2 regions of the Sulfobacillus thermosulfidooxidans genome follow, and region 2 is predicted to be linked to the other one. Evidence: predicted binding sites of a transcription regulator. Region 2 holds the regulator's gene; the other holds the start of a gene.
The links. The regulator LexA, encoded in region 2, represses DNA repair genes until DNA is damaged. The targets are predictions, from matches to a motif close to CNAACANNTGTTNG.
Positions count from the first base shown of each region.

Region 1 (5,553 bases), 1.9 Mb from region 2:
TATAGCCTCTATTTTGTCTCTGGTGGATTGCTCGCCACGTCATGGGAGAGAGCATCCCAATATTTGCGGCAGCATCGTTTGCTTATTGCAGGCGGTTGGGGTCTAAGTTGGATGATCCTGACGGGGGTATTTTTGTGGACAGCCCAGCATAAAAATTTGATGACGGCGCAGAGTGTGTTGCAGCCCGCCATGGTTCCCTATTCCATTATGACCTTTATCCTTTTGCTCATGGCCGGGCAAATGATTACAGAAGCCGTGAAATGGGGCTGGATTGCCGGGCTTTTACGCCAGTTTTCCACATTTTCCCTCGGCATTTACTTAATTCATCCCATGATTTTAGAACCTTTAGCCTCATGGGCAACGACCCAAATGCCGTGGGCAATCGCTGACCTTTTCAGTGTCATCGTGACAGCTAGCGTATCTTTGGGCATTATTAGAATGATATCGCGAACAAGGCTGGGGTTATGGCTCACCGGTCGTTCTACGGCGCCGTCTCCAAAACGGGCACCGGTTCCAGCCTTGCCATAAAGGCGAGGTGATTTTCGCGAAAGCTGTAAACAAGTTATCGGTTACGCATCCCACCAGCGAAGAAGAAATGGTGGAATTTGTTGAGCAAATTGCGCCTAAACTTTTCCGTTTTGCGTGGGCGACGATTCGCGATTACTCCTTGGCCGAAGACATCGTTCAGGAGTGTTTAGCCCGCTATGTAGTATACCGGGAAAAACACCACGGAAAATCGCCGCCCTTGCGGTGGTTCTTTACCGTCGTGGCCCATTTGTGCATGGATGTATTTCGTCAAAAGCGTCAAGAGGTGCAATTGTTTGATCAGCTCAGCATGACGAAATCCAGTCATGCTGAGATATCCGATAATCAGGAATTATCGGTTTTGTGGGATGCTATCGCCCAATTGAAACCCAAAGACCGGATGGCCATTGTTTTAGTGTATTACCATGACTTACCGTTAAAAGAGGCCGCAGCCATTTTAGGCACGACTCCAACCTTTTTAAAAACAAAATTGGCACGGTTACGCAAAAGGCTCCGAGATGAGGTGGCAGAACATGACCAGAAAATCTGACGAGTGGGAAGAAAAAATTCGAATGGCCCTCCATCATCAACTTGATGCGATGCCAGTCCCGGAATTTCATCCGGTCCAAGCCCAAAAAGCCCGCCCGTTTTGGGCATCATGGTCTTTGGCCGTGGGTAGTGCCGCTGTGGCAGGGGCGTTTGTTCTTAGTTTATGGGCCCCGTGGTCACATCATACATCCCCACCCTCAACGCAGTTACAAGGCGCCGCCAAAATTCTAAATTTTGCCATACCATTTCTCAAAGGCCACCGCCAGCCTGTTGTTCCCGTGCCCTCATTCTTGCCTTTTAACGAGACTTTGAGTGCCACGGGCATGATTCCAGTAGTACGGGCCGGAGTGAGCCACTTGCCCGTGTTAGACTCCATGCCTAAAGATACGCATACCCGCGTGAATTACTGGATCGGGGTGAGTGAAAAAGCCGCGCGGCCCGAGGTCGCTTCGAAGGTGACCTCCGCTAATTTCTCTTACTTTGCCAAACAGAGTCCATGGCTTATGGTGACCGCCAGCCAATATCCATTATGGCCCCATCCCAATATTGTGCACCAGTTTGGACAAACCTTCTGGCTATGGCCGGACTTAGGGCCTGATAAAGCCGTAGCTTGGCCGCATAACCACAAAATTTATACTATTTTGGTTTCCCAAATGAGCGTAAGCAATCAAGAATTGCTATGGATGGCACATTCCATGTCTCAAAATCGTTTAAGCCAAGCCGAACCGTTTACCCTTCAGGCAGACATTGTCATGAAAACGGATCACTCGTTGCGGGTAAAAGATATTAAGGTAGTAGAAGTACCCGTTAAAGATCATCAGCAGCTGACCTATACCACCAAGGTGCAGTCCCATATTTCCCCATTACCACGCAAATTGTCCTCGAATGAACAACTCATTATTAGTCAGTGCCATATTCCTATCTATCTGCCCCCAATTCACCCGCGCACGGGAACCTACTATATGAGCGTGGACAGCTGGGTCAATCCAGGCGGCTATGAAATTTCGTGGTATAAAACGCTCAAACCGCTTCCCGAGAATGTGGCCCTTCCGTCCACCCTCTCCCCTCAAATTATTTTCAAAGCCGGAGATGTGGCTCCCGTGATTTCATCGCCGGGCATTTTCATTTCCGCCATTACCCTTGCGGGTGCTCCGCACATCCATGCTGTTGCCGAACGAGTGATTGGCAAAGAAGCATACGCTGTGTATGCTCCTAGTACCAACCGTGCCCTGTATCTCATCACCCATCTTGAACCTCAGTCTCATTAACTCAGTCTCATTAATAGGTTGGAATCCCTGGAGTATTATCACAACGGATCCAGTTTGGACCGTTGCTGAGTTTATCTCTTTGAGCCATAATCGACATAGTGTAATGTGTTCGGAGCCCACAACCGAGTTTTTGCGAAAGAACGTTTGCGCTCTCGGATGGTATTTGCAGGACAGACATTCATTTTTTGTCAAACAATTGCGTGTCAAGGAGGGTTTATGATTCTTGTCGATTCCTGAGTTATTAGCGTATTCAGCCGGTTTAGTCACTGCTTTTAATCCATGCGGGGTCGCATTATTGCCGTCCTATTTACTCTATCTGCTCTCAGGGCGTGTGAACCCTGGGGACTGGAAGTGGACGGCAGGCATCAAAGCCGGAGTATTAACGTCCATAGGTGTCGTAGTGATTTTTGGAATGGCTAGCCTTGTGCTCTCAACGATTGGACATATCCTATTTCAAATCGTCCCGATTTTTTCATTGATGATGGCCTTATTTTTGATCATTCTCGCCATTTTTACTTGGCGGGGATCATTAACGTTTGGCAGCATACCCGGCACAAAAGCTTTAAATGGTTTACAACGCACCTTTGAACGAGGGAGTGCTCCCGCCTTTATCGCCTATGGAATGAGTTATGGCATGGTTTCCCTAACCTGTAGCCTTCCCGTTTTTATGGTGGTCGTGAGCGAAAGTCTCAACCATCCTGGCACATCTGCATTGAGCGTGTATGGAGCATTTGCTCTGGGCGTAGCCACAGTTATTACCGGGTTATCGACCGTAACCGCCATCACGCGCAGCGTAGTCGAACGAATCATCAATCAAATTATCCCCATGGTGCAAAAGTTAAGCGCCCTCATCATGGTTGCTGCCGCCGTCTATCTTGGCTGGTACTGGCTTCTTGGTCCGGGCCTATCAACTGTCTTTTCTTAAAGCAAGCAAAGTGGAGGTTTCCCGTGATGCGTAAAACAACTTTATGGACAATTTCTTTAGGACTTCTAGCCGTCTTAATGGCGGTTGGCTTTGCCGTGTACAAAGCCGTATCGTCCGTGCATATTGCTGCAGCCAACCCGAATTCAGTGTCGACCCCGTCGACTGAGCCCGCTTCTGTCGATCCCGGTGCCCCCATCAAGGATATTCCCGCCCCCAATTTTCATTTGACCAATCAATTTGGCAAACCATTTTCTATACAATCATTTCGCGGCAAAGTCGTGGTTATGGGCTTTGTCAATAGCGCGGGCAACACGGTCAGTCCCTTGATGGCGGTCATTATGCGTAATGTCCAATACGACTTGGGCTCTCATAAAAATCAAGTGGCCTTTGTCGCGATTAATGCCAATCCCGCAACGACCTCAACCGAAGATGTTTATCAGTTTTCTCAGGCCAATCATATGCTTCATACCTGGCAATTTCTCACCGGTTCGTCAAGCGAGCTCGAGTCAGTTTGGCATCATTATTTTATGCAAACCCAAATCATTCATGGTTCATTAATCAGTCATACCCCGGGGGTGTTTGTCATTGGACCCCGCGGGCACGAACATTGGGTCTATTTGAATTCGCCAAGCACGTCCACGCAAGCCATTGGAGCGCAGGTCCATAATATTCTCGAGCACGTTGTCCCTTTGCTCCCGGGCCATCCGACATTGAGAATTCCCCCGGCCCGTGAACTCGCTTATTATCCCACCACGATTGGGCCCTCAGAGAGCGTCAACCGTTCCTTTACCCTTCCCGCAATCTTGCCGGGAGGAAAGAATGGAACGGTGAGTGTAGGTTCTGGCAGTCCGATTCGCCTTCTCGATTTCTTTGCCACATGGTGTCCTGATTGCCAAGAAGAAATGCCGACCCTCGCTCATCTTGAACGCTGGGACAAAACTCATCCCCAATATCCGCATGTTGTGGCTATTGATTTACGTTTATCGGAGTCCTCAACGTCCCATGTGGTAGCCTATGCCAACCGCCTTCACCTGCCCTTTCCGGTAGCCCTTGACAATCATGGCAAAATCTCCGACTTGTATGGTGTCTCTGGAATTCCAACGCAAGTGTTGGTATCCTCATCCGGCCGAATTTTGTGGTATCACGAAGGTTTGATTTCTTGGAATTCATTGATTCAAGATATCCGTGCCCATTTGCCAGCGACAAAGTCGGCATCATAGCGGCATTTCCCAAAATGAGCTTGCTCGTGCCCTCCCGTGTCAGTCAAAGCTTTGAATCCCCGGCCCCTTGAGGTTTTTGGAGGGACGGGGATTCGCTTACAAACCACTTTGGGGCGAGATCATAACGATGACGGAATATAAGCTCCATCTTTGAACACTGGAATTACGGTGCTTACATTGCATTCACTAGCGATTAAAACGTCAGAGGTAAATCCTCTGGCGATGAGTTCACAGCCGGACGATGATTGCATCACGATGCTTGACAAATTCGCTTGGGCGTTTTGAAAAGCCCAGGCCGCAACCTGCGCCTCCACCGACAAGGCCCACGGATCGAACTGACTCAAAATCGCCCCTGCTCCAAGAAAATCTTCAAGAGCGGGCCGCAGATAGATGGCCATTGGGCCATTGTTCTCCGCATGCGATGACACTAATCATCTCGCGGGCATAATGCCGCTTAATAAAAGCCGCCACATGACTGGCATTTCGAAGGCAGCCGGCTATGACTACACATCCTGCCTCTTGCGCGACAACCGTACATGTCGAGCCATTTGGCGATGGCAAAACAATGCGAGTTTTAGACGGCAAAAACAATAAGGAACTCGGCGATAACGAGAAAGCGTGGCCACGCTCACCGGCTAAAATGGCATCAACGGATTGAGCAAATGTCAAAGCCGATGGATCGTGATACCTGTAGGGAAAAACTATGGCATCTTTTGACATAGCGACATCCACGGCCGTGCAAAAAGATAACACATCGACAATAACCACGACGCCTGAGAGAGGCGCTAAGCGTCTAACGCCCTCTTGTCCCCACTCAAAGCGAATCGGGTAAGTACTTTGATAAAATCTCTCGTCGCCCATTGAGGGTCTCTTCTCACGTTCCCAGGCAAGGCATAAATCTTCGTATCCTTGGTTAAAATGGAGCTTCTTGGGGCCACTGCTGTTGAATCATTTGCTGTTGCGCTTTTTTCCAGCGCTCCACTTGATCGGCGACGGGAATTCCCGCCCAACCATTTTGCTGCCAATAATCCGCACCCGGAAGTCCCGTCGTCTTACTCACGACCAT
Region 1 covers NZ_LGRO01000001.1:2,994,176-2,999,728, reverse strand. The annotation lists gene AOA63_RS14560 (acyltransferase) at 1-528, shown strand, start outside; gene AOA63_RS14555 (RNA polymerase sigma factor) at 536-1,075, shown strand; gene AOA63_RS14550 (hypothetical protein) at 1,059-2,342, shown strand; gene AOA63_RS14545 (cytochrome c biogenesis protein CcdA) at 2,566-3,267, shown strand; gene AOA63_RS14540 (TlpA family protein disulfide reductase) at 3,294-4,487, shown strand; gene AOA63_RS20395 (2-phosphosulfolactate phosphatase) at 4,607-4,885, opposite strand; gene AOA63_RS20390 (2-phosphosulfolactate phosphatase) at 4,857-5,348, opposite strand; gene AOA63_RS14525 (hypothetical protein) at 5,401-5,553, opposite strand, start outside.
Region 1: the regulator LexA is predicted to act here: its motif matches at 2,476-2,489, upstream of AOA63_RS14545 (cytochrome c biogenesis protein CcdA).

Region 2 (5,553 bases):
GGCAATCACTTGTCGGATATTGGCCGAAGGTTCATATTGTGCAACGAAGTCTTGTAATTTTGTCTGCAGACGTTCTAGTTCCGCATCCGCTGTATTCAGTAATTCATCCAAAGACGCTTCGTTGCCCTCAAGCCAATAGAATTTTTCCCAATACCGCTCAGATCCTAGGCGATAATCTCCATGGGCTTTGGGTTTTATTTTCGTCTTTAATTCATCTACAAATTTTTCATAAGCTTTCGCGGCTTGTTGACTCGCCTCTGCAATATCTTGTCGTAAATGGCTGTTGACCTGTTGGAATGCTTGCGGAATATCGTAAAGGAGAAAGGGAAGGGTCTGGGAAAACTGTTCGATAGCCATATCCACATACAATTCTGGTGGATTATCCAACTGTTTGAGACCGGCCACAAGAAAACCGGGCACTTGACGCAAGCGTTGCCACAAGGCATAACCTCGCGTGTCAGCGGTACCAAATTGACCTCGTGCGAGACTTAACAAACTTTCACTAATCACCGCGTTAAAAAGATTAGGATCTTTTCGTTCTGGATGATCGCGGGTCACATCGAGCCATAAAGACTCAACATTAAATTTTAAAGTCATATAGTCCGCCCAATCTTCCAGATTCAGGGTGTCTGGATCAATCAAGTTCAGTGCTCTGCGCGCTTGATTGAGTGTCCCCTCGAATGCTTGGAGGGATGCTTCGCTGACAGGAGGCAATGCCTCATCCCAATCATGTAATCCCAATTCTGTGGCGACGAACGGAAAGTATTGCAGATAGACTTCTAATGTCATTTCGGCTATACGGCGTAACTCTTTATCTTTAGGCAATCCCGAATAAAATTCTTGGTTGCTAACCTTCATCAACATCTCCCCTAAAAGGTTCTTGCAAACAATCGTAGTGAACAACAGAACGCTAATGAAGTGCCAAAAGAGCGATGACAACCGACAATAAGTTTAAAGTCGCGTGAGCAATGGTTGATGGAATCAAAGACCCGGTTTTCCAATACACCAAGTTTAAAATCATCCCTGCGAGAGCTAATGGAATTAACAAGGTTAGGTTCATATGCGCGACGCCAAAAAGAAAACCGGCCACAACTGTGGCCCAACCTAATCCCCAGGCAGGTTGCAAGGTCCCAAATAAAATACCGCGGAACAAAATTTCTTCGGCAACGGGCGCCATGATGACAATCGCCACAATCATCAAAAAGGCAATCAGTCCTAAGTGTCCATTTAATCCTTTAGCAAAAACAAACGGATTATTAGACCGAATCCTGATATGTGCCGCCTTTATTTCCCATTCTACCACTAGTGCTGTAATAACCGACATCATGATGCCGATAGTAATTCCCCACCCCACCAACGGAAGAGTTTTAGCGTTCCATTGGTAGTGACAGCGCAAAAAAGAACGGGTCAAATGATGGCGTGTAAGAATCATCAATACGATTAATACCTCCGTCGGCGGCGTCAGCAAGTAGGCGGCAAGAAGTAAGGACAAATTCGTCGATAATGTAGTGGGATGGCTCACGAGTAATGAAACCGATAAAGCCATTGAGACCAAAATAAGAATTATAAAACCTAAGAATCCATCCCGAGGTCGTAAACGCCCAATCTCAGCCCGTTGACTCCACCACGCGATTATTACACCGAGAAGAAGTTCAGTGAGGGGAAGGAGCAAGCGGTCCACCATTTTCAACGGTGATAGCCAAATGCTCCACATGGCCATCCCAATCATTATTGCTGCCACCTCTGGACGTCTGACGACAAAGCTGAGAGCCCCAGCAGAGATGCTCACGCCTAATGCAGCAATGATGATCATGCTGGGGTTTAAGGAATGCGCCAATAGATCAGATAAAATGCCCATGACCAACCATAATACAACGGCTCCAATCGCTTTCTTCAGTCTCTCCGCCTCCTCTGTCTGTCTAGTATGGTACAATATTCCTGATATCATGAGGAGGATGATAAAATGTGATTGGAGAACGCCAACAAAAAATATTGAATTATATTCAAGACTTTCTTGCGAAAAATGGCTATCCTCCCTCCGTACGCGAGATAGGCAAAGCGGTCGGACTAAGCTCAACTGCCAGTGTTGCCAGACATTTAAAGGCCTTAGAACAAGAAGGGTATATATCGCATCCCCCCGCTAAGCGGCGAGCCTGGACTATGGGCAATAGTTATAACGCCCAATCAATTTCCCTTCCCTTGGTTGGAAATATCACCGCCGGGGTTCCCATTTTAGCGACTGAAGTGATCGAAGAACATTTGAATTTACCGGCTTCACTCTTTCGTGTCCATCCGGATTTTCTTCTGCGGGTTGTGGGCGATTCCATGATTGGTGCCGGAATTTTTGACGGTGACCTGGTTGCGGTACAAAGCACATCCGCTGCCCATGACGGAGACATTGTCATTGCTTTGCTAGGCGATGAAGCCACCGTCAAATATTTCTACAAAGAGCCCCAAGGCATCCGTCTTATGCCGGCTAATGAACGTTATCAGCCTATTATTTCCTCAGACGTTCAAATTTTAGGTAAGGTCGTGGGTCTTGTTCGCAGTCTTTAACGCAGAGATTCCCGCGTCAACCGCCATTACGGTATGCCATTTGGACAAGCCTCCCTGTAAATACGCGATATAAGGCGGCCTGATCGGGGCATCACAGGATAATTCCAACGATCCACCCGCAACAAAGCCGCCGGCAGCCATAATGACAGGATCAGCATAGCCCGGCATCGACCAGGCTTCAGGAATCACATAGCCGTCGATGGGCGAGACACGCTGCACCGCTCGGCACAAGATTTCAATTTTCTTTGCATCACCTAATTGAACGGCTGTTACAATGTCACTTCGGGGAAATTGCTCAGGCAAAGGATCAACGGCAAAACCTGCAGCCGCAAATGCATGGGATGCATAGATTCCGCCCATGAGGGCTTCGCCCACTATCATGGGTGCCAAAAACCATCCCTGGGCAATCAGACGTAATATAGATCCTGTAGGTCCGACCTCATGACCAATTCCCGGAGCCAGTAACATATCTCCCACGGCCTCAACGAGGGCTTTTTTACCTGCCACATAAGCCCCGGTTGGCGCAACTCCACCGCCCGGATTTTTTAATAAACTGCCCACAATCAAATCGGCTCCCCAATCTGTCGGTTCTTCCTCTAAGGTGAATTCTCCATAACAATTATCGACCACCAACCACGCGCCAAACGAGTGCGCTTTTTCCGCGATCTGACGAATTTCGGCAGCTTGAAACGAGGGCCGCGACTGATACCCCCGCGAACGTTGAATATAGACCACACGCGGAAAGATGGCTTGCTGGGGCCAAATGGGCATTCCTGTCTTGTCCGTGGGCAATACCCTAACGTCTATTCCTCGACTGGGCAAACTGGTTCGTGAATTGCCAAAAATCAGAGGTTGAAGCGTGTCATAAATGGGACCATTGGCCAACCATAAATGATCTCCCGGGCTTAAGAGAGCACGCAAGGCGGTGGCTAACGCGTGAGTCCCGGATGCCCATTGAGGACGGACCATGGCCGCTTCCGCATGCATAATTGTGGCGACAATATGATCTAACCGTTCTCGTCCGCGGTCGCCATAGCCATAGCCGGTACTCCCCCCTAAATCCGAAGTGGACAGGCCACTTTCACTAAAAGCCTTAGCCACCCGCGTGACATTCGCCGCGACAATGGCTTCAACGTGGAGCCATGTCTGGCGGGCCTGCTTTAAAATATCAGAATTTCGCAAATTATTAGGCCTCCTACGCCAGATTCATCGTCGGTATCATACACTATTTTGATCCATGGCGAAAATGGCGTAGACCGTCCGAGCGTATTACGCATCCAGATGACGTAAGGTAAACGCTTTGACCTCTTTAAAACCCCGGCGCGTTAGAGCTGATACGCCAATGACGGGAATACCCTTAAAGTGTTCGCGCACGGCGTGCAAATTATCGACCGCCCCAGGTTTATCAATTTTATTACCAAGAATGAGATACGGCACTAAACGTTGGGCATACTTGGCCATCTCGTCATCAAGCGGTCCTAAGGATTCGATGCGTTTTGATCCCACACTGCTTAGATCAATCATATGCAAAATCAAATTGGTCTCCCCCATACGGATTAACGTATTAGCCATGGCTTGGCGAATCTCCGCTTGATGATGGATGCCCTCTGTAATACCAACACTATCGACAATCCACAGGGCTTTCTTTTGTCGACCCGTAATAATCTCAACGCTCAGACTTTGAATCGTCAGCGTCTTGTGAGGCTTTTGCGACACGAGTTTATGCCGCGCTTCATCTAAAGACAATAATATTTTCTTGGTGGGAACGCCTTTGCGTTCTGTCGATTGCAGACGAATCTCCTTAACGCCTAAGTATGCCGCAAAGTTGATAACAAATAAGGATTTACCGACATTAGGCTTTCCGATGACTAGGGCCTCCATTACCACCCTCCTTCCACGTCAGCCCAAGTCAGGGTCATGAGATCGTCACGACTCGTCGAATCGATATGGCTAACTAATCGCACGGCCTGCCGTCGAATGGCCCGTTCTATGATGTTGCGAACCAGACGCGCATTGCCGGCATTGGTATGCCAGTGTCCATGGCTGCGTGTCAGAAATTCTGCCAATTGACGATCCGCTTCGGTGGTCAAATGATACTGGCGCTCTAACAACATAGAGCGGGCTATCGCCATCAGTTCTGCGGCGGCATAGTCGGGAAAATGCATATGAATGGGAAACCGCGATAATAAGCCGGGGTTTGTCGATAGAAACCATGCCATCTCATCGGGGTATCCCGCCAGAATCAACAAAAATTCATCGCGATGATCTTCCATCGCCTTCACCAGGGTATCGATCGCTTCCTTCCCAAAATCTTTTTCACCGCCCCGCGCCAGCGAATAGGCTTCATCAACAAACATCACCCCTCCTAAGGCCCGTTTAATAACTTCCCGGGTTTTCTGTGCCGTATGCCCAATGTATTCTCCAACCAAGTCTGCTCGCTCTACTTCGAGCATATGGCCTTTAGGCAGGACATCAAGGGCCTGAAAGAGACGGCCAATGATTCGCGCGACTGTTGTCTTACCAGTGCCCGGTGCACCCGAAAAAATCATATGCAGTGTCTGCGATGCACTTACGAGCCCTAATTGTTGCCGACGTTGTTGGACCTCGACATAGGCACGGATTTCATGCACCATTTGCTTGACTTCTTTGAGTCCTACGAGGTCATCTAATTCGCGTAAAACGCTCTCTACGCGTTTATGGCGGCTTTCCCCATTAAAATGGGTCGCTGTTCGCTGAAACGGATTCGTATTGGGACCACCGCGCGTATCCAGTTGCGCTAAATACCGTACTGCCTTGTCCGACGTCAAATGTCCGGACTCGAACCACGCTATGACTTCCCGCGAAGTCAAAGGGTTTTTAGGATATTCAGGATCATTCATCGCATCCAGCATGATTTCCCCTCCGCCAACGGACATCACTAATCTATACGCTTGGGAAAAGAAAATGCTGCCTGTCCAGGAAAAGACCCGAAATGAAGGGCCTTGAAGCCGCAGCTCC
Region 2 covers NZ_LGRO01000001.1:1,126,399-1,131,951, reverse strand. The annotation lists gene AOA63_RS05815 (DUF885 domain-containing protein) at 1-858, opposite strand, end outside; gene AOA63_RS05810 (CPBP family intramembrane glutamic endopeptidase) at 911-1,948, opposite strand; gene lexA (transcriptional repressor LexA) at 1,966-2,556, shown strand; gene AOA63_RS05800 (methionine gamma-lyase family protein) at 2,521-3,738, opposite strand; gene AOA63_RS05795 (GTPase domain-containing protein) at 3,826-4,437, opposite strand; gene AOA63_RS05790 (AAA family ATPase) at 4,437-5,471, opposite strand.